2 regions of the Bacillus sp. P4_E1 genome follow, and region 1 is predicted to be linked to the other one. Evidence: a T-box and tRNA genes for the amino acid it is inferred to sense, from the RefSeq annotation. Region 1 holds a T-box; the other holds one or more tRNA genes.
What was found. The T-box of region 1 lies ahead of ileS (isoleucine--tRNA ligase). A T-box ahead of a tRNA ligase gene usually reads a tRNA of that ligase, here a tRNA-Ile.

Region 1 (9,080 bases):
GTGTTGAAATTGGCTTTAAAATGATAGACGAACAACAGAAAGATCCTTATTTTAATCGTGTATTACAAGAATATGTATTACTATCTTCAAGAAACGATATGTACAAAGATCGATTACTAACTGTACAAACAGAATATTTAAACGGATTTGAATCACTCCTAACAAAAGCAAATGAACTTCAACTCATTCAAAATAAAAATCTAGTTTCAAAAGCTCATATGTTAGCATTAGTTCTTGATAATATTGGGAATTTTATGATGTTACATTTAGATATGGATTATAAACAAATATGGATTGAAGCTGTAAATAGCATTTTTGAAAGCAGGGATTGAAGTGAATACAAAAAAGCGCATTATCGGCTTAGATTTTGCTAGAGCGTGGGCAATGTTTGGAATGTTACTAGTTAATTTCATGGTGATAACAGGGGCGGAAGGAAATGGACCTCCTCTGTTAAAAACCTTTATAACACTTTTTGAAGGTAGAGCTTCTGCCTTGTTTGTTATACTTGCTGGGATTGGCATAACTTTAATGACTAAATCATCTGTTGCTAGCCAAGAGAAAATAAAAATCAATACCAGCCGAATATTGATTTGGAAACGATCACTATTCTTATTTATTTTAGGATTATTATTGTATGTAATGGAATGGACGGGTGATATTTTACACTACTACGGCGTTTATCTTTTCATCGCTGCATTACTAATTACTGTACGAAGAACTATACTAATATGGCTTTCTATCATTATTTTACTTGCTGCACAATATCTCCAACTTACTTTCAACGCCTTCGAAGGATGGGGAGGCACAATCCCATTTATAAACTATATAGACTTTTGGACCTTAACAGGTTTTCTCCGCAACTTATTTTTTAATGGCTATCACCCTATTTTCCCATGGTTTTCTTTCTTCTTAATTGGTATGATAATTGGCAGATTAGATCTTCATAATAAAAATATTAGAGAAAGATTACTCTTACTCAGTATTACAATCACAATACTGACAGAACTTTTATCAAAAGGACTTACACACTTCTTTATTCCATACATCGGCAAAGAGGCAGCTACATTTTTGTTTAACACAGGACCCATTTTGCCCAATATATTATACGTCGCATCCGCTACAGGATCTGCTATTGCTATATTAATAATTTGCCTCTACATTGCTGAAAAATATGAAAATAATTGGTTTGTTACTTCCATTATACAAACAGGACAATTAACATTAACGCATTATGTAAGTCATGTATTTATCGGTATTGGCGCATTGATTGTATTAAATCGTATGGAACATCAAACACTACTTTTCGTTTTATTATTTGCTACTGCATTTTTCATTTTCAGTATTTTATTTAGCGTATTATGGCGAAGGAACTTTTCTAGAGGACCTATCGAATGGATTATGCGGAAAATAACTGATTAATTTATCTTCATACAAAAAAGGAAGTTGGAATGATTCCAACTTCCTTTTTTCTTTAATTAGCCGCGTTTAATTTAATTCGGATCTTTGTCTCACCTAAAGAAAGTTCATCGTCCTCATTCGTTAAGTGACCAAATGTAAATTGCTTGACGAGTAAGTTTTCTTCCAATAAATCTTTATGATTCGTTAACGTTTGCTGTAGTTCTTCTTCTGTATCAAGAATTACATCCACTCGTAAATTAACCGGTAAATTCAACTGCTTACGATATTCTTGAACTGCACGAATAAATTCACGTGCTACTCCTTCTTGTAACAATTCTTCCGTTACATTCGTATCTAACATTACCGTATATTGACCGTTAGTCGTATTTGAAAATCCTGATTTCGCAACTTTCTCTACTAATACATCTTCAGCTGTTACAACTACTTCTTCTCCTGGTGCTACTTCGTAAACTGCTCTTTCTGTAGATACAAAGTGTTGTACTTCTTCTTTTGATAATTGTTTTAGCCAGCCATTTACTGCATTCACACTTTTACCAAACTTCGGCCCAGCCGTTTTAAAATTCAGCTTTAATTGATAGGACGTGTATTTCGTTTCATCGAGTTCAACATGGAACGCTTTTACATTTAGCTCATCCATGATGATATCACGATAAGATTCCCAATCCATATCATTTTCATTATGCGCTAGTAATACAAGTTCTGCTAACGGCTGTTTTACTTTTAATGAATGTTGATTACGGTTACTTCTTCCAAGTTCAACAACTTGTAAAACAGCATCCATTTCTGCTTCTAACTCAGGCTGGATAAGTGATTCGTTTACAAACGGATAATCTGCTAAATGAACGCTTCTTCCTTCTAAATTCAGATGAATATCCTCAGCTACAAACGGTGTAAATGGTGCGATTAATTTACTAATTGTTACAAGCACTTCATGAAGCGTTTCATACGCAGCTGCTTTTTCAGGATTCATACCAGATTCCCAGAAACGATTACGTGATCGTCTTACGTACCAGTTACTGACTTCATCTACAAGCGCCGCGATTTCACGAGCTGCATTCGTAAATTGATAATCATCAAGTGCTGTTCTCACTTTTTTCGTTGTGCTATGCAATCTTGATAATACCCATTCATCTAATTTCGTACGTTTAACTTCATACTTTTCTTTCGGATTATACTCATCTAAATTTGCATATAAAACGTAGAAGCTATATACATTGACTAACGTATCTACAAATTTAGATTTTGCTTCCAGTACTGTTCTTTCAGAAAAACGCTTTGCATTCCACGGAGCACTGTCAACAAGTAGAGCCCATCTTAAAGCATCTGCACCAAACTGATTTACTAAATCAACTGGATCTAGTGCATTTCCTTTACTTTTAGACATTTTCTGTCCTTCCTCGTCTAGAACATGCCCTAGTGATAACACTCGTTTATATGGTACTTTTCCTGTATATAGCGCTGATACTGCTAATAAACTATAAAACCAGCCGCGTGTTTGATCAATTCCCTCTGCAATTACATCTGCTGGAAACTGTTCTTCAAACAACTCTTTATTTTCAAATGGATAATGATATTGCGCAAACGGCATGGAACCACTATCAAACCAAACATCGATTACTTCTGGTGTACGATTCATTGTACTTCCGCATTTTTCACAGCACACTTTTACTTCATCTACATACGGCTTATGCAATTCTAAATCTTCAGGCGTTTCTTTCGTACTATGCTTTCTTAATTCGGCAATGCTTTTCGGTGAGAATTGATGATCGCAGCTTTCACATTCCCATACGTTTAACGGTGTTCCCCAATATCTATTCCGGCTAATATTCCAGTCCACCATGTTTTCTAAAAACTTACCAAACCGTCCATGCTTCATATGGTCTGGATACCACTTAACAGAATCATTATTTCGTAAAAATGTTTCTTTAATCTCAGTTGTTCGGATTAACCAGCTTTCTCCTGCATAATAAAGTAATGGTGAATCACAGCGCCAACAGTGCGGATAGCTATGCTCATATTTTTCTTTATGATATAGTAACCCTTCTTTCGCTAAATAACGAACGATATCAACGTCACATTCTTTTACAAACTTTCCTTTTAAGAACGGTACTGCTTCTGTATACTCACCTTTCTCATCTACAACATGTAAAAATGATAACCCTTCACTTTGAACGACTTTATAATCGTCCTCCCCATATGCTGGAGCGATATGAACGAGTCCTGTACCACTATCTGCTGTTACAAAATCTGCTGCAATTACGTGGTACCCATTTGTAACTTCCTTCATCGGAAACGGTGCTGTATAAGATGTGTTTACTAATTCTTCGCCTTTGTGAACAGATAATACTTCATAGTTTTCTTTTAATACTTCTTGTACACGCTCTTTCGCAACAATGTATACATACCCTTCTTGTTTCGCTTTAACGTATTCCATATTTGGATGTACGGCAAGTGCAACATTCGCTGGAAGTGTCCACGGCGTTGTCGTCCATCCAAGGAAATATTCATTTTCACTATCTTTTACTTTAAACTTAACCGTTGCGCTTAAATCTTTCACTGTTTTATATCCTTGTGCAACTTCATGTGAACTAAGCGATGTTTGACAGCTTGGACAGTATGGAGAAACTCTATGTCCTTTATATAACAAACCTTTTTCATGAATCGTCCCTAAAATATTCCATACACTTTCGATATATGGATTCTCTAGAGTAACGTATGGATCATCCATATCTACCCAATATCCAATGCTCTCCGTAAATTCACGCCACTGCTTCTCATACGTGAATACACTCTCTTTACACTTTTGAATAAATGGCTCAATGCCGTACTCTTCAATCTCATGCTTACCTGAAATACCAAGTTGTTTTTCGACGCCTAATTCTACAGGTAATCCATGTGTATCCCAGCCAGCTTTTCTTAACACTTTATATCCAACCATCGTTTTATATCTTGCTACTAAATCTTTAATTGCCCGACCAAGTGCATGGCCGACGTGTGGTAAACCGTTCGCCGTTGGTGGTCCTTCATAAAACACAAACGATTGTGCGCCTTCTCTATTCTGAATTGATTGTTCAAAAATGCCCTGTTCGTTCCACTGCTTACGAATACGTGTTTCTCTCCCTACAGCCGACTCTTTTACATCTACTTTCTTCATCTACAATCACTCCTTTGAATGTTTTAAAAGCACACAAAAAACCCGCCCCTATGAAGTAGGGACGGGTTTACCCGCGTTACCACCCTAATTCTATTAGCTTTTCACTAATAGCACTTAGCAACGTACTAATATACGCGTTCTTTGTAACGGTAGACATCCGTCCGAGCTTACTTTATTCAGCCACGGCTCCTCGGAGATGATTTTCAAATAACGTCTGCACACCGGCTTTCAGCAATACACCGGCTCTCTGGAGAACAGCTCACTATTTTACTCTTTCTCGTCTTCAGATTTGTATACTTTATTAAAAGTTATTTTATGCCATTAAACAATTAATTGTCAACTAATTCGAAATATATTTTTATTTATAACCTTTTTCTCTATTCTTATACAATTACTTTTCAAATTCTCGCAATCCTGCTAAATCTTCATCTTCCTCTGCAAGTTCAGCGAAAAATCCTGTTTCATCTTCACGAAGCACAATTTCAAGTTCATCTCTTGCCTCTTCATTTCTGTTTAATGATGTTAAATAACAAGCATGATCGTATCTTGCTAACAAGTCAGTAGCATCAATTACTAATATTTCACTTGTTATTTTTTCTGCCTTTGTCGTTTGCCCAGCTCTATGATACGAAGATGCTAAAGCAAGAAGAATTGCCGTTTCATTCGGATGATATACAGAAGCGTCTTCTAATAACTGAATCGCGTCCTCAATTCTCTCTTGACTTTGATATATTTCTGCTAAAGCAAGGAATCCTCTACTTACAAATGGTGTTTTCTCAATTAATTGCAAGTAAATTTTTTCGGCTTTTCTTTCTTCGCCTAGCTTACATAATACATTCGCTTGTAAAAGAAGAGTATCATAATCATCCGGTAGCTCGCGAACCATTTGTTTCGTTAATTCAAAAGCGTCTCGTAACATATCTTCTTCTTCACACTCAATGAAAAGATTTACAAGTTGCTTCGCTACATCATAATCCCACTTATTTTCTAACGATGTTTGTAAAACCTCTATAGCTTCTTTATTCATCGCCGCATTCTCATAAAATATTGCGAAACGCTGCGCTGCCATACTATTTTTCGGATTTAACTTTAAGGAGATTTCAAATAAATCGATAACAACTGTAATCATTGAAATTTCCTTCGCACGATTTTTCATGCGATAAAATGCTCTTGTAAATATAGATTTTTTCGGTTGCTCATTTTGCTGTCTTTCTACTAATCTTTCGGCAACCGCAGTAGCTGCATACATAAACGCTGTACTTCTTTCTGCTTTTTTCACCTTTAACGTATGAAGTACGTCTCGTATTTGGGATAATTTTTTATGTTGCTCCATTGCTTTTACGTACACACCAAAAATACGTTCACTTTCCAAATCTTTATGCATTACTTTCAGCGCAACTTCGATTGCTTCTGCACTCTGCTTTTTAACTAGCATTTTCGCATAATGATATAGTACTTCCACATGCGCTTCATCTATTTTCATTGCGCATTCGATATATTCTTTTTCTTTATTTACCTCATTCATCGCACCATATACATATGCAATTGCATCTAAACGCCATATTTCTGGTACCTCTTCTGCTAATTGTTCTAGTTCAACTAGCAATTCTTCATGAAGATTCAAATCTACTGAAAGCTGTGCCAAATATTCCATATTAATTTGCAAAGGCTCTTCTTTCATTGCCTGGACCATATGACTTTGTTCTTTAGAACTATTTTCTTCTTTTTCATATATTTCTGCTAGTTGCACATGTACACCTGTGAAATTCTTATCCATTTCTAAACATGTTTCATACGCATGCTTTGCTTCTTGAAATTGCCCTAACGCCATGAATGTTTCACCGATTCGAAAATACGGCAATGAATCTTGTTTTTTCTTAAGTGCATCATTATACCGTTTTATCGCCTGATCATACTGTCCAATAGATTCATATAAAACACCAGCGTAACAACCGTATTCAATTACTTCCGTTTTCTCTTTTTCTAACGTTCTTAAAAACGCTATACCTCGTTGCACAAAAGCTGTGTCTTTTATTCGATTTACATACTCATCCAACACGCTCGCTATATTAGCGTATACGCTTCGTATACCGTTCTCTAATTTAGAAAGTGCAAGTTTTAACTCTTTTTCATCCTCACCTAATGCCATTTCAGCATCCCATAGCACCATACCAGCATTCATAAGGAAATCTTGATTGTCTTCAAATTGCTTATTAATACTGACAATATAGTTTTTTGCATCCTTATATTGTTCCTTTGCCATATAAACTTGAATTAAACCGAAATGAGAATATACATCTTCATTATTTTCTTCTAAAGAACGCTTATATATAGTTTCCGCTTCTTCAAGTTCATCATTTTGAAAATAAAAATCTCCTAAACGAACATATAAAGACGCCTGATCTTCACAATTTTGAATTCCTTGTAATAGAATTTCCTTCGTATTTTTCTCATCATCCAAATCCGATTCATAGATTTCCGAAAGCTTCGTATATAAATAGGCTGCTGTTTTATCTAATTGAATCGCCACTTTAAGTCCTTTTACCGCCAAATACACTTTCCCTAAATACTGAGCACATCTTGCACGTTCATACCATATGTGCGCTTCATATTTATATTCTTTTAATAAATCATTAAAGAATCCATATGCTTCTTCATATCGTTCTAAATCTATTAAAATTAAACCGTGATTTACAAGTGTAAACCTTTCCGGGCTACGTTCTATAGCTGTTAGAGAATATTCTAGCCCCTTTTCGGATTGATCCATATACATGTATGATAATGCTAAGAAACTCCACGCAACTGGTTGATCTGCATCCAATTGTAATGATGAACGAAAACTAGCAATCGATTCTGCATAATTATCTTGCTCAAAAGAGAAACGTCCATTTATAAAATGATACAACGCTTGATTGCTTTTCTTCTCCACACTTTGAAGCATCTGTCCTGCTTTTTCCATATCCTGCAGACGAATAAAACACTGTGCACTATGCAATTTCACAAAGTCAGAGCTCGGAAACTTTTTCATTAATTTTTCTATACAAAACTGAATAAAATCTTTATCTACTTCAGCATCTAAATGTTTAATCGTATATAACCAAGTGTTTGGATTTTCACTTGTTTCTTTTAAAAATAGTACTAACTTTTCAATCCCCTCTTTATCTTGCTCACCTAAATGATCTGTAAGAGAAAAGATTGTTTTATAATAAGTGTGTTCTTCCACATTTAAAAATGAAAGTTGTTCTATTCTATCTTTCGGTATAAACGTAATAGCTAAACAATCTGTATAACGATATTTTTCTTGCAACTTATCATATTCCACAAGAATCGGTTCCAAGAAATTCGGATCTTGAATATAAAAAGCTTGCAGTACATCGTCATAACCAGAAAGCACTTGTACATGGGAAGCGTGCTCAATATCTATACTTAATAAAACGGGAATACCTTGATTGAGTAATCTCTTATAATTTTCCTCATTCCCTTGAAAATAACGATATTCGTAACCTTGCTCTTCTATATATGTAACTGTATCTGAAAACTTAGAACCTGTTACATCAAAAATATGTTGTGCAATTTCATCTTGCGTACGTTTTTCTCCCCATACCCCTAACATCATTTCCAAACTTGTCGGAACGCAATAGTTATCCTTTTGTACAACCGGAACTATCGGTAAACGAACCTTTTTTCCATCAGGATTTTTTTCTATATGATGATATAGAGAATTTTTCAAACTCTTTTCACTTTTCAATAGTGCTTGCAAATCGTGAATATTATTCATTTTATAAAATGCTTCTGCACGTAAATGTATAAAATAAGTTGTATATGCATGATGCGGAAGCATATGATTAATTTTATCTATTACCGCTAACATTTCTTCATAGCGCTCTAAATCTAATAAATATTTTACTTTTTCAAAATAGAAATATGGTACTTGAGGAAACTTTGCAATCGCATCATTAATGAGTTGTAACGCTCGCTGCTGTTCACCTTTATATGCATATAATTGCGCCAATAAGTACGTAGCTAACTCTTCACAATCTTTATGCTGCTGACCGGATAAAAGTTGTTCCTCTGCCTTCTCCCACTCACCAGTCTGTATAAATAAGTAACCCCATTTATCAAAAACTGCACGTGTACTATACTTTTCCGCCTTTTGCATATAGGCATAGGCTTCTTCATTTCGCTTCATATCTAACAAACATCTAACTAACGTAAAGTATGCTTTCGTTAAAACCTCCGCATCAGTTTCTTCTTCATTTACCTTTTCCAAAGAATCTTTTAATAATTGTTCAGCATCAAGAATTTTACGTTCATCAATTAATTCATCACAATATAAAGAGAGCGTTCTCATATTTGGGAATTTTTTATAAGTATAACGAATTAAAAAGGAGCTATATTGATGCATCAAACCTTCATCAGCAAGACGAATTAATGTATCAAACTCCTTAGCTGACGAGACGTTAGAAAGCCATTTCTTCACGTATGATAACTTATTCGTTTCTTTTAT
Region 2 (9,080 bases), on a different contig from region 1:
GTGAAAAGCATTTCCGTTTTACATGCTCCATTATGGAACATCATCATCATTTCATTTGTTTAGATTGTGGTGGTACGAAAGAGATTAATTCCTGCCCGATGGATTTTATGAATAAAGATTTTAAAGGTTATGAGGTAACGGGGCATAAGTTTGAAATATATGGTCGTTGCCCAAAATGTGCAAAATGAGAGGGCTCGTCAGTTATATAACTGACGAGTTTTTAATTTGAATGTAAAAAAAGGTTGCTCACAAAAATTGTGGCAACCTTCTTTTTATTGTTCTTGTTCTTGTTTTTCTTTTTCTTTTTCTCGTTCGGCAGCCATTTCAGCAGCGATTACATCAATTTCTTTTTTCAGTTCTTCTACCATTGTTTCTTCTGGTACTTTACGAACGACTTGCCCTTTACGGAATAATAAACCTTCTCCGCGTGCACCGGCAATACCGATGTCAGCTTCACGAGCTTCACCAGGACCGTTTACGGCACAGCCGAGTACTGCAACCTTAATTGGAACTTTAAGTGTGGAGATGTATTCTTCGACTTCATTAGCAATGCTAATTAGGTCGATCTCAATACGACCACAAGTTGGACAAGAAATAAGTGTTGCGGCATTAGATGCAAGACCGAATGATTTTAATAGTTCGCGTGCAACTTTTACTTCTTCAACTGGATCAGCGCTTAAAGAGATACGAAGTGTATTTCCGATGCCTTTACTTAAAATTGCTCCAAGACCGGCGGCGCTTTTTACAGTCCCAGCAAACAATGTTCCTGATTCTGTAATACCTAAATGTAATGGATAATCAAAGGCGCGAGCAGCTTTTTCGTATGCTTCAATTGCTAAGTTAACATCAGAGGCTTTCATTGATACGATAATATCGTGGAAATCTAAGTCCTCTAAAATTTTAATATGGTGCAGTGCGCTCTCGACCATACCATCAGCAGTTGGATATCCATACTTTTCTAAAATATGACGTTCTAATGAGCCGGCATTTACACCGATACGGATTGGAATGCCACGCTCTTTCGCTGCATTTACAACAGCTTCTACTTTATGGCGACGTCCAATGTTACCTGGATTGATACGTACTTTATCAATGCCGCCTTCGATTGCTTTTAAAGCAAGGCGGTAATCAAAATGAATATCAGCAACAAGTGGAATGTTGATTTGTTTTTTAATATCAGCAATAGCATTTGCTGCGCGTTCGTCTGGAACAGCAACACGAACAACTTGACAGCCAGCTTCTTCTAAACGTTTAATTTCAGCAACTGTAGCCTCAACATCATGCGTTTTTGTTGTCGTCATACTTTGTATAATTAATTCATTGTTACCGCCAATTGTTAAATTACCGACTTTAACTGGACGTGTTTTTGTGCGTTGAGTCATTTCATTCACGAATTGATCGCTCTCCTTATAAAAGAAGTTTCTTATTTTAGTCCCTTACATCAATGATAGTATGTGTGAGAAAGGGCTATAGAAACCAAAGTACTCGGTTTCACTTTTACTATTGTATCAGCGCCTTTATGTAATTGACAAGGATTAAGTGATTGCTTATTGATATAAGGGGAATTTATAAGACTTTCCAACTTGGATTTTTGTAGCAGATGTATTTTTATTTAATTGCTTAAAATCATCAATTACTTTTTCAATAGAAGGAATTTTTTTCTTATTAATCGCTTCTGTAATAGAAAGAACGGTATCGCCAGTTTTTACTTCGATTGCTTTATAAGCTGTATCCGTTTCTTTTTCTTTTTCTGTTTCTTTCTCTTTATTTTGTTTTGTATCTGTATTTTCTTTTTTTATCGTTTGGGCAGCAGATGTTTTTTTGTATGAACTTAACATCGGTAAAGTACCGATTTTTATGTCGTAATAAAATATATAACCGAGGACAAGCACGAATAAGAGTACACCTAATCTCTTCATATCCTTCACTCCTTTGCTAGGAATATATGCTTGTCCAAAAAAAAAATGCCTATTTAGGCATTTTTTATAGTTCTTGTTTTTCTTTCGGCTTTGGAACTTCTTTAATTGTTAAGTATAGAACGATTAAAACAACTGCAATGTAAATGAATGTTGCGCCAGGTACGTTTATTTTGAATAAATCCATAATCATAAAGAAGATTGTTGGAATTGTGTAGCTGTAAGCAGTTAATGTCCAAACTTGTTTATAAGATAATTTGCGTTGACCGCTCATCGCAGAACCGATGAAGGCAAGCAATGTAACTCCTACAAAGGTAATAAATAATTGGAACAAGTACAGTAAGAACCCAATAACGAATAATAAGATTGGATAAATACTGTCAAATAACGAAATGAAATCTTGTAAATCTTTTTTCTCAAGAGATGCGCCTAATAAGTCATTATAGGAGTATGTTTGTGTTTGACCATTCCCCATGGAGACTACTTTATCTTTTAAAACAAATAAACCTGTTTTATTTTGATATTTTTCTAAGTCTGTTGAATTTGGATCAAATACGAAAAGGGCATTTCCATCTTCTTTTTCGATAGGTTGATCAATATCAGCTGTTAGCTCGCCATTTTCAATTTTAAAATCAGGTAAATCTTTTTCGATTACTTTATTTACCATGTTAACACCATCTTGAATAACGCTACCGTACAAGAAAGTTCTTGGAATAGTAGTGATTAGGCAAAGAAGCATAATATACAAAATGGTTTTACCGATTTTTTGAAAACGGAAAAGCGCCATATCTTTAGGCGAATATACGCTTTTTGCTAGCTGTGTAAAAATGGACATAGATTCACTTCCTTTATGTATGTATAAAATCATTGTAACGTACGAATCTAGAGAAGCTCAAGATATATTATATTTACATATAGTAGAGAGGACTAAATTCCTTCTTATTAATTTACTTCTTTTAGTAGAGAAAAATACAATTGACACTTTTCTTTCGTATATGGTAAATTTATCTTACATTTTTCAAACGATATACCTGATTGGAATTTAGTTGTTTTTAATGGTACATACATAATCGTGGACCCTTAGCTCAGTTGGTTAGAGCAGACGGCTCATAACCGTCCGGTCGTAGGTTCGAGTCCTACAGGGTCCATATCCATTTCATATGTTTATTATGTCAGCAGGAAGCTTCCTTGTAGAAGGAAGCTTTTTTTCGGAATATATGAGCATTTTAATTGAAAAGAAGTGGGAATTTTGCTACTTTAATGATAGCAAGACAAAGCGATTTATTTGTTTGCACCCTATGGCAATTAGGGTAGAATGAAGTTGTATGTCACTTAAGTGGCAATACATAAACCGGGAGGAATATAACAATGGCAAAACACGAATTACCAAATTTACCTTATGCGTATGATGCTTTAGAACCTCACTTTGATAAAGAAACAATGAACATCCATCATACAAAACATCACAACACGTATATTACAAACTTAAACGCTGCTTTAGAAGGTCATGCAGAATTAGCTGACAAAAGCGTTGAAGAATTAGTTGCAAACTTAAACGAAGTACCTGAAGCAATCCGTACAGCAGTACGTAACAATGGTGGCGGACATGCTAACCATACATTCTTCTGGACAATCCTATCTCCAAACGGCGGGGGACAACCAGTAGGCGAACTTGCAACTGCGATTGAAGCGAAATTCGGTAGCTTCGATGCATTCAAAGCAGAATTCGCAAAAGCTGGCGCAACTCGCTTCGGTTCTGGTTGGGCTTGGTTAGTAGTAAATAATGGTGAGTTAGAAGTAACAAGCACTCCAAACCAAGATTCTCCTCTAACTGAAGGTAAAACTCCAGTTATCGGTTTAGATGTTTGGGAGCATGCTTACTACTTAAATTACCAAAACCGTCGTCCTGACTACATCGGTGCATTCTGGAACGTTGTAGATTGGAACGTTGCTGAAAAACTTTACCAAGAAGCAAAATAATTAAAGTTAATATAGCTAGAAAAAAGCTAGGGGGTTTTCTCCTAGCTTTTTTCTATGTTCTCCTTTTACATAATTGAGCTTGTCTTTGGAAGACTAGAACATGAAGTAAAGGAGAGTTGTGTATGAAGTGGAAACATGTAATCGGTGATGTTGAAGTGAATCGGGATTTAGTATTATTGCTCGTTATAGGAGGTTTATACACGCTCGCAATTTCTTTATCGAATACGTTTGTAAACATTTATTTATGGAAGCAAACACAAAATTATGTGAATCTGGGCTTGTATAATTTGGCCAGCGTTGTATTGCAGCCTCTAACATTTCTTGTGGGCGGGAAATTAGCGAAACATATTGATCGCTCGATTTTATTGAGAATCGGTGTAGGCACGTTAGCTGTTTTTTTTATCGTCGTTTTAGTAGCGGGAAAAAGTGCATCTCACTATATTTTATTAATGGGAGCCCTTTTAGGAGTTGGTTATGGTTTTTATTGGCTCGCTTTTAACTTGTTGACATTTGAGATTACAGAACCAGAAACAAGAGATTTTTTTAACGGTTTTCTAGGACTTCTTACATCGTTCTCTGGAATGATTGGACCGATAGCAGCAGGATATACAATTTCACGTATGGAAAAATGGAGTGGTTATACTGTCGTTTTCTTCCTCTCGTTAATGCTATTTGCGGTTGCAGTCGTTCTAAGCTTTTTTTTATCGAAGAGGGAATGTGAAGGACGCTATGAAATTGTGCAAGTATTGAAAGAGCGGCAAGTTGATGAAAACTGGGGAAGAATTACGCGCGCTCATTTCTTCCAAGGTTTGAGAGAGGGAACGTTTATTTTCGTCATTTCGGTATATGTCTATTTAGCATCTGGTAGCGAGTTAGCACTAGGGAAATATAGTTTAGTGAATTCTGCAGTATCATTTGTATGCTATTATTTAGTTGCTCGTATGTTAAAGAAAGAATGGCGAAAAAAAGCAATTTTACTTGGTGGCATTATTTTATATGCGGTCGTATTTTTAGTTATTTTTAATGTTACATATACGAAATTACTTATTTATGCAGCATGTATTGCGGTTGCATATCCGATTTTACTCGTTCCGTACGGCTCAATGACATACGATGTAATTGGTAGAGCAAAACAGGCGAGAGAATGGCGTGTAGAATATATAGTGGTCAGGGAATTATGGTTAAATGCCGGAAGAATTTGTTCCATTTTAAGTTTTTTATGTGCTGTCATATTTTTTCCGCCTGAAAAAAGTTTACCTTTCTTACTATGTATTTTAGGAGCTGGACATTTTCTTATTTATTTTGCAGTTAAAAATGTCAAATATGATGAGGGGAATGTGAACAAAACCAGTGTTGTAGCGCAAGGAAGCACGCAGAATCAAACTGAACCAGAAGGTTAACTTATCGCGTGTTTTATGCTAGAATAGAAAAAGATGTAAGACAGCAGTGAGGGCACCTGTATGAAGGTGTCCCTTTCACATTACATAGCTGTTGGTAGAGGGGGTTTGTATGAGCAAGAAGCAGAAACAACAAAAGAAAAAGACCCACGTTCCTTTTCGGTTAAACGTGTTGTTTTTTTGCGTGTTTTTAATGTTCTCCGCGGTTATTGTAAGGCTTGGATACGTACAAATTGTTCGTGGTGAGGAATATAAAAATGAAGTTGAGAAAAAAGAAAACTCAACGATAAGTAATCCTGTACCACGCGGGAAAATATTTGATCGTAATGGAGAAGCGGTCGTAGATAATGAGCCTATTCGTACAATTACATTTACAAAAATGAAGGGGTCAACTGCAGCAGATCGCTTAGAGACGGCGAAAAAGTTAGCAGATTTAATTGAAGTCCCAACAGATAAGTTAACAGATCGCGATAAGAAAGATTATTGGCTTGCTTTACATAAAGAAGAAGCAGAAGCAAAAATCACAAAAAAAGATCGTGAAGAGTTTAAAGCGAATAAAATTGACGATAAAGAACTAGATGAACGTCAACGAAATCGTGTAACAGAAGAAGAGATTAATCAACTGTCAGCAAAAGATTTAGAAATATTGGCGATCAAAAGTAAGATGGAAAGCGGATATGCAATGACGCCGCAAATCGTTAAAAAAAATGCAACACCGGAAGAATACGCGATTATTAGTGAAAATTTAGCGAAATTACCAGGTGTAGATACAAATGTTGACTGGGAGCGAAAATATAAGTATGACGATATGTTCCGAAGTGTACTTGGTGGTGTAACTTCTTCTGATGAAGGGTTACCGAGAGAAAGATTAGATCACTATCTTGTTCGTGATTATAATCGTAACGATCGCGTAGGAAAAAGTTACCTTGAGCAACAGTACGAAGATAGTTTACACGGCACAAAAGCTGAAGTTAGAAATGTTACAGATAAAGACGGTAATATTTTAGAAACTATTAATGTGTCACAAGGACAACGAGGTAACGATCTGAATTTAACGATTGATATGAAATTACAAAAGCGCGTAGAAGAAATTCTTACAAAAAACTTAATGAGATTTAAAGGGAGCGAGCCTCTTTTAGACCGTGCATTCGTTGTAATGATGAACCCGAAAAATGGTGAAGTTTTATCTATGGCGGGGAAACAATTAGTAAATAAAGACGGTGAAACGAAAGTAGAGGATTTTGCATTAGGAACGATGACAAGTTCTTATCCGATGGGTTCAACTGTAAAAGGCGCGACAGTACTTACGGGATATCAAACTGGTGCAATTCAACCTGGATCTGTACAGTTAGATGAACCAATTAAATTAAAAGGGACACCTACGAAGTCATCTTGGAAAACGATGGGGTATATTAATGACCTTACAGCGTTAAAACAGTCTTCTAACGTTTATATGTTTAGAACAGCGATGAATATTGCAGAGGTTCCATACGTACGAGGCGGTACGTTAGATATCCAGCAAAAAGCATTTGATACTATGCGTTACTATTTTGGGCAGTTTGGGCTTGGTGTGAAAACAGGAATTGATTTGCCAAATGAAACTGCTGGTCAAATAGGTAAAGGGAATCAACCAGGTTTCTTATTAGATTTATCAATCGGGCAGTATGATACGTATACACCGCTTCAATTAGCGCAATATATTTCGACGATTGCAAATGGTGGATATCGTATGCAACCCCAAGTTGTAAAGGAAATTCGTCAGCCATCGGCGAAGCCAGAGGAAGTTGGAAAAGTTGTTCAATCCATGGAACCGAAAGTATTAAATCGTGTTGATATGCCTGAATCACAAATTAAACGTGTTCAAGAAGGATTTAGACAAGTGTTTAACGATACAGGTGGTACAGCTACAAAATACTTTGCAGGTGCAAAATATAAAGCTGCAGGGAAAACTGGTACAGCGCAAACTGTATATGGCGGAGATAAAGAGATTGGTAAAAAAGCAGATGGTCAGCGTGTGGAGACTTATAACTTAACATTAGTAGGTTATGCCCCGCTCGAAGATCCAGAAGTAGCATTCTCTGTTGTTGTTCCGTGGGTACATGATGATAAGACTGGTATTAATGGATATATTAGTCGTGAAATTATGGATGCTTACTTTGATTTGAAAAACCAAGAAATAAATGGTGAAGCTCCAAAAGATAATAAAAATCAAAAAGAAGATCAAGATGAAGAATAAAAAGGTTGTAAAAAAAGCACACTATCTGAAAAGATAGTGTGCTTTTTTTTATGGTTTATGCATATGGTTTAGTAAATGTGGACAAGCGTAAAATGTTGAAAAAACATGTAGTTTCAAAAACGATGAACACAACAAGGTTAGTGCATACGCTCTAAGTTTGTTGTGTGTGATAGGAGATAGCAGTTTTATCCCGCTATTTGAGGGCAGTAAAACTGCTACCTCAAAATCAGCTGGAGCAAAGAAGTTAGGTGGGAGCCCTGCTGCCCGTAAACGCCTGATTGGTGAGGGCTAATAATCAGTGGGGGATGAACAAAACCCCCACTGATTAAAGTTTCAATTTATGGATGATTAGAAAATTTCCTGCATCTAAAGTACAAAAGTGGAAATAAAGTTTGTGTATAAAGTTGTTTTTTGTGGAACTTTACAAAACTTTTACAAACAATTAAAACCGAATTAATAGTTTAGCAGTATTCTTATATCTGTAATCCTGTTATTTCCGGTTACTTCTAGGAGGAAGAACACGTGAAATGGATGAGCGCATCGATTAAAGTTTTGACATTATCGACATGTTTCCTTTGTTTTAATATGTCTACTGCATTCGCTACAAATGAAATGGGAGAAGTGAGAGTTGATGGATCCTCAACGGTTTTTCCTATTATAGAGGCAGTAGCAGAGGAATATACAAAGGCCCATCCGAACGTGAAAATTTCTATTAGTATTTCTGGGACAGGGGGAGGATTTAATCGTTTCAGTAAAGGAGAAGTAGATATAAACAATGCTTCGAGATTGATGAAACCGGTAGAGGAAAATGCAATGCAGAAAAACTCTATTCAATTTACACCATTTGAGGTTGCTTATGATGGTCTAACGATTGTTGTGAATCGTCAAAATACGTGGGTAAACAATATGACGATAGATGAGTTACGTCTATTATGGAGTGAAAATGGAAGATTGAAACGATGGTCACAAATTCATTCATCATGGTCACGTGAACAAGTTAAATTTTATGCGCCAGGCGTAGACTCTGGTACTTATGATTATTTCCAAAATGTTGTCTTACAAAATAATCGACTTGTAAAAACGGTTTCTTTATCTGAAGACGATCAAGTTATTATGCAAGGGGTAATGAATGATAAAAATGCCATTGCTTTTGTAGGATATGCTTATTATATGGCCAATCGAGATAAGGTAAAAGCAATACAGGTGGATGGTGTATTTCCAACGAAAGAGACCATTCAGTCGGGTACGTATAAGCCATTATCTAGGCCGCTATTTACGTATGTGAATCATGCATCTATCAGAAATAAAATTAATGTAGCAAATTATGTTGAGTTTATGATTAAGCATGTTGGAAGCCTTGCTGAAGAGGTCGGATATGTAAAATTACCAAAAGAAAAATATAATGAACAGCTGCGAATGTTAACAGAAATAAAAAGGTAATGTCAGGGTGGAAAGGGGTTTTCATCTTTGGCTCATAATGACAAAAGTCAAATTACATTTTCTGTACAACATTTGATTGAGAGAAATACAAATAGAAGAAAAAAAACGCAG

Region 2: it has a tRNA-Ile gene. The T-box ahead of ileS (isoleucine--tRNA ligase) is inferred to sense a tRNA for this amino acid. The anticodon was not compared.

What each region holds. Positions count from the first base shown of each region.
Region 1 covers NZ_JBFUIV010000016.1:55,503-64,582, reverse strand. The annotation lists gene AC1DS7_RS20805 (TetR/AcrR family transcriptional regulator) at 1-332, shown strand, start outside; gene AC1DS7_RS20800 (DUF418 domain-containing protein) at 334-1,419, shown strand; gene ileS (isoleucine--tRNA ligase) at 1,472-4,573, opposite strand; T-box leader at 4,628-4,866, opposite strand; gene AC1DS7_RS20790 (tetratricopeptide repeat protein) at 4,965-9,080, opposite strand, start outside.
Region 2 covers NZ_JBFUIV010000006.1:221,185-230,264, forward strand. The annotation lists gene AC1DS7_RS11200 (Fur family transcriptional regulator) at 1-188, shown strand, start outside; gene ispG (flavodoxin-dependent (E)-4-hydroxy-3-methylbut-2-enyl-diphosphate synthase) at 273-1,382, opposite strand; gene AC1DS7_RS11210 (hypothetical protein) at 1,548-1,919, opposite strand; gene yqgB (protein YqgB) at 1,984-2,751, opposite strand; tRNA gene AC1DS7_RS11220 (tRNA-Ile) at 2,991-3,064, shown strand; gene sodA (superoxide dismutase [Mn]) at 3,285-3,896, shown strand; gene AC1DS7_RS11230 (MFS transporter) at 4,019-5,296, shown strand; gene AC1DS7_RS11235 (peptidoglycan D,D-transpeptidase FtsI family protein) at 5,406-7,529, shown strand; gene AC1DS7_RS11240 (hypothetical protein) at 7,687-7,821, shown strand; gene AC1DS7_RS11245 (PstS family phosphate ABC transporter substrate-binding protein) at 8,052-8,969, shown strand; gene pstC (phosphate ABC transporter permease subunit PstC) at 8,997-9,080, shown strand, end outside.